2 regions of the Sporosarcina sp. So3-204 genome follow, and region 1 is predicted to be linked to the other one. Evidence: a T-box and tRNA genes for the amino acid it is inferred to sense, from the RefSeq annotation. Region 1 holds a T-box; the other holds one or more tRNA genes.
What was found. A T-box is a leader RNA that pairs with one kind of tRNA and senses whether it is charged. The one in region 1 lies ahead of ileS (isoleucine--tRNA ligase), so its partner is inferred to be a tRNA-Ile.

Region 1 (2,372 bases):
GCTTCTCTTTCAAACCAAATATTTGAACCATGCTCGCGGAATAAATCCGAGACATGCGCAATTGTTTCATCTGTAATAATAGAATCGCCGTTCTCTGCATAAAATACTGGAATTGGAACGCCCCAAACACGTTGACGTGAAATACACCAATCACCGCGGTCACGAACCATATTATAAAGACGTGTCTCTCCCCACGACGGAGTGAATTTAGTCTCTTTAATTGCTCCTAGTAATTCATCACGGAACGTTTCAATTGAAGCAAACCACTGTGCCGTTGCACGGTAAATGACCGGCTTTTTAGTACGCCAATCATGTGGATATGAGTGCGTAATAAATGATAACTTTTCAAGTGCACCTACTTTTTCAAGTGCCTCACCAACAGCTTTATTCGCATCCTCATAAAACATACCTTCAAAACCGGGTGCTTCATCTGTCATTTTACCTTGATCATCTACCGGACATAATGCATCAATGCCATATGAACGTGAGACGTAGAAATCATCTTCACCATGACCAGGTGCAGTATGAACACAGCCAGTACCAGCATCTGTAGTTACATGTTCACCAAGCATAACGAGTGAATCACGGTTATATAGAGGATGCTTCGCGATAACGCGATCAAGTGAGACACCTTTTAGTTCTTGTTCAATAGAATAATTTTCCCATGCAAGTTCTTCTGCAACAAATGAAAGTAAATCTTGTGCTACGAGGAACTTATCTTCTCCAACTTTAACAACTACATAGTTAAACTCTGGATGTACTGTAATTCCTAGATTTGCTGGGATTGTCCAAGGTGTAGTCGTCCAAATTAAAATTTTGACCCCTTCTTCTACAACACCAAGGCCGTCTTTAACAGCAAAACTAACGTAAATTGACGCTGATTTTTTATCATGGTATTCGATTTCCGCTTCAGCAAGTGCAGATTCACTTGAAGGTGACCAATAAACCGGTCTAAGTCCTTTATAGATATAACCTTTTTTCGCCATTTCACCAAATACTTGAATTTGACGTGCTTCGTAATTAGGTGTCAATGTAATATATGGATTATCCCAATCTCCACGTACACCAATACGCTTGAATTGTGTTCTTTGGCCATTGACTTGTTCGTATGCATAATCTTCACAAAGCTTACGGAATTCAGCAATTGAATAATCTTTACGCTTTACCCCTTTATTAACAAGTGCCTGTTCAATTGGAAGACCGTGTGTATCCCAACCTGGTACGTACGGTGCATGGAAACCAGTCATTGATTTATGACGTACTATCATATCTTTCAATACTTTGTTCAATGCATGCCCCATATGAAGATCTCCATTTGCATAAGGAGGGCCATCATGTAAAACAAAAAATGGGCGGTCTTTTGTTCTTTCCTGAACTTTATTGTAAATATTCATTTCTTCCCATTTCGCTTGTATTTCCGGCTCTTTATTCGGTAAATTCCCTCGCATTGGGAAATCTGTTTTCGGCATTAGTAATGTGTCTTTATATTCCATCAATAAATCCTCCTCTTAATAAAGTTAATCATCAATCAGTGTGGGTTTCCTTCATCCCTACTAATTGTCAGTTTAACTATTTGGGCATTAGAGCAAAATAAACTATATTTTGCTGAATTTTTGGCCCGCTAATGCGGAATAAATAAAAAATCCCCGCCCCTATAAAAGGGACGAGGATTATGCTCGCGTTACCACCCTAACTTGTAACTAAAAATTTAGTTACCGCTCAGACACCATAACGGAGGTGTAACCGTGATTGCGAAACTTCCGCTTTCAAGCTCCAGAGTGATTTTCAGTTCCATTTTAATGATCGGGCTCTCACCATCCCCAATTCGCTTGACGTAAATATGGAAGTTACTATCTCTTTCAACGCTTTTAGACATTTTTATTAGTAATGTATATGCACATAATTATAATTACTTAGCACTATACAGTCAAGTATAGTACAACAATCTTCAGAATTTACTCCCTCAAATCAGTATAACCAGTTAGAAAACTTTATACACGCTTAGTTTTGATTTAATCCTATTTTCTAGATTACTCAAAAAGCTCATATAATAATCTTTAACTTCGCTCCTGAGCGACCATATTTAATTGCTCCGCGTCTATGTCATACTCAAGTAATGTATCCCAGTCATCTGCTTGAACTAAATCTAGTTGAGCTTCTATAAGCATCTTGAAACGATTACGGAACACTTTTGATTGTTTCTTTAAATCCTCAATTTCAACGGAAATTCTCCGTGCGCGCGTCAATGCTTCATTTACAATTCGGTCAGCATTCTTCTCGGCTTCCTTCACAATCAGCTTGGATTCTTTCATGGAATTCCGACGAACATCTTCTGCTGCCTCTGTCGCAATTAGAATTGATTTTTGAAGCGT
Region 2 (2,372 bases), 1.8 Mb from region 1:
CTTTGTGTCGCTGGTAGATGAAGTTGATCCTTCTCTTCCACTTGCGATCGGGATCTGGCTGCTTGAAACTATTAATGATGTAGTAGTAGGTGCTTCTTACCATACCGGCTATCTTGACCATCTTGTTTACTGGGAATTCATGCCTTAGTTCAAATATTACTTTCGCTTTAATCTTTTTAGTGATTTTTCTTCCTGAACTAAGGCTTCCAGCTTTTTTAGATAGGCATTTTCCATACGAAGATATTCAAGTTCTTTTTTCATGGCGTCCTTTGACTGGTCGCCAAGATCTTTGGAAGTGGTTTTCTTTTGATTGCGAGATTTCATTGTAGAAGGCCCCTTTTCTTTCGTTTTAAAGGCACCTTCTCCAGCTGTCTCCCACTTTTTCTTCCACCTGCGGACCATACTAGGATCCGGGATATGGAAAATAGCCGATGCCTCTCGAACAGAGTAATCCGTGTCATTGATAAATTGAATTACTCTAAGTTTAAAGGCTTTTGGATAGTTTGTATAGGGAAAGTCAAACGCATTATCACCATGATGTCGAAACAGAAGCACCCAGTAACGAATTACAGAGTTGTCGACGCCAACCTGTCCTGCAAGATCTCGGTAACTAATATCTTCATGTTCGTAACGTTTGGCGACTAGAAGTTTAAATTCTTTAGTATACTTGGACACTTTTTTAGACCTCCTAATATTAGATGACGTGTCCAATATTAGGGGTGCAGCTCAGCTTTTCGCGACGAGGAGGCTGAAGCCGTGCCCGCGGAAAGCGTCCATCTGGAACGGAAAACAACGGGATACATGGAAGACTATATGAAAAAGGACTATCCTAAAAAATCAGCTTTACTGACTTCTTGGATAGCCCTACAATAACTAAGTTATGGTTGGCTATTATTCTTCACCAACTTCATTTGACAAAGAACCAAGAAATTTTGCATAAATTTTAAAATAGAAAAAACTGTTTTATTTACTGAGTATAATTCAGTAAATAAAACAGTTTTCATTTTTGTTCTAGTTCTTGTATTAATCCGTTACCTATATTACTTTCAAAGTCTGAATTCCGGCAGAGCATTTTCGATTAGTACCTCGAAAATTGCCTTAGTTTCAAAACTTCGTTTTGATAAGTAATTCAAGGTAGACTTTTCAACACAAGTTCTTGTTGAAAAGTCTCTAATGACCCCTACGGGATTCGAACCCGTGATACCGCCGTGAAAGGGCGGTGTCTTAACCGCTTGACCAAGGGGCCAATTTATATGGCGGAGAAGGAGGGATTCGAACCCTCGCACCGCTTACGCGATCTATACCCTTAGCAGGGGCACCTCTTGAGCCGCTTGAGTACTTCCCCATATAAATGGCTCCGCAGGTAGGATTCGAACCTACGACCGATCGGTTAACAGCCGATAGCTCTACCACTGAGCTACTGCGGAATGGTGGGCCTAAATGGACTCGAACCATCGACCTCACGCTTATCAGGCGTGCGCTCTAACCAGCTGAGCTATAGGCCCTAAATTTTGGAGCGGGTGAAGGGAATCGAACCCTCATTATCAGCTTGGAAGGCTGGAGTTTTGCCATTAAACTACACCCGCATAAATACTATGGCTCAGGACGGATTCGAACCGCCGACACAAGGATTTTCAGTCCTTTGCTCTACCGACTGAGCTACTGAGCCAAGTTTATGTAATAAAAATAATATGGCGGTCCCGACGGGAATCGAACCCGCGATCTCCTGCGTGACAGGCAGGCATGTTAACCGCTACACCACGGGACCATTTTGGTTGCGGGGACAGGATTTGAACCTGTGACCTTCGGGTTATGAGCCCGACGAGCTACCACTGCTCCACCCCGCGATAATTTTATAGAGTACAATTTAAATATATGTAGATTGAGTACTAGAAATACATAATACATTTTTAAATTGGTTGCGGGGACAGGATTTGAACCTGTGACCTTCGGATTATGAGCCCGACGAGCTACCACTGCTCCACCCCGCGATAATATCATATAAATATAATTTTTCTTTTAACCAGTAAGTGCATTTTAAAAATGGAGGAGGAAGAGGGATTCGAACCCCCGCGGGTTTTAACACCCCTGTCGGTTTTCAAGACCGATCCCTTCAGCCAGGCTTGGGTATTCCTCCATATGCATCTATAAATAATACTGGTGGACCTTGCAGGACTCGAACCTGCGACCGGACGGTTATGAGCCGTCTGCTCTAACCAACTGAGCTAAAGGTCCTTAAAGATGGCGGTGGAGGGAGTCGAACCCCCGACCTTACGGGTATGAACCGGACGCTCTAGCCAGCTGAGCTACACCGCCATTATAAAAATTAATTTAAAACAAATTTAAATTGGTGGAGCCTAGCGGGATCGAAC

Region 2: it encodes a tRNA-Ile, which carries the amino acid that the T-box ahead of ileS (isoleucine--tRNA ligase) is inferred to sense. The anticodon was not compared.

The regions. Positions count from the first base shown of each region.
Region 1 covers NZ_CM176485.1:945,690-948,061, reverse strand. Annotated here, with positions in the region: gene ileS (isoleucine--tRNA ligase) at 1-1,493, opposite strand, end outside; T-box leader at 1,657-1,872, opposite strand; gene AC3RV6_RS04530 (DivIVA domain-containing protein) at 2,058-2,372, opposite strand, start outside.
Region 2 covers NZ_CM176485.1:2,794,911-2,797,282, forward strand. Annotated here, with positions in the region: one part of gene AC3RV6_RS13685 (IS3 family transposase) at 1-207, opposite strand, end outside; one part of gene AC3RV6_RS13685 (IS3 family transposase) at 207-675, opposite strand; tRNA gene AC3RV6_RS13690 (tRNA-Glu) at 1,175-1,246, opposite strand; tRNA gene AC3RV6_RS13695 (tRNA-Ser) at 1,255-1,345, opposite strand; tRNA gene AC3RV6_RS13700 (tRNA-Asn) at 1,353-1,427, opposite strand; tRNA gene AC3RV6_RS13705 (tRNA-Ile) at 1,429-1,505, opposite strand; tRNA gene AC3RV6_RS13710 (tRNA-Gly) at 1,513-1,586, opposite strand; tRNA gene AC3RV6_RS13715 (tRNA-Phe) at 1,597-1,669, opposite strand; tRNA gene AC3RV6_RS13720 (tRNA-Asp) at 1,693-1,768, opposite strand; tRNA gene AC3RV6_RS13725 (tRNA-Met) at 1,773-1,847, opposite strand; tRNA gene AC3RV6_RS13730 (tRNA-Met) at 1,917-1,991, opposite strand; tRNA gene AC3RV6_RS13735 (tRNA-Ser) at 2,045-2,137, opposite strand; tRNA gene AC3RV6_RS13740 (tRNA-Ile) at 2,159-2,235, opposite strand; tRNA gene AC3RV6_RS13745 (tRNA-Met) at 2,243-2,316, opposite strand; tRNA gene AC3RV6_RS13750 (tRNA-Ala) at 2,349-2,372, opposite strand, start outside.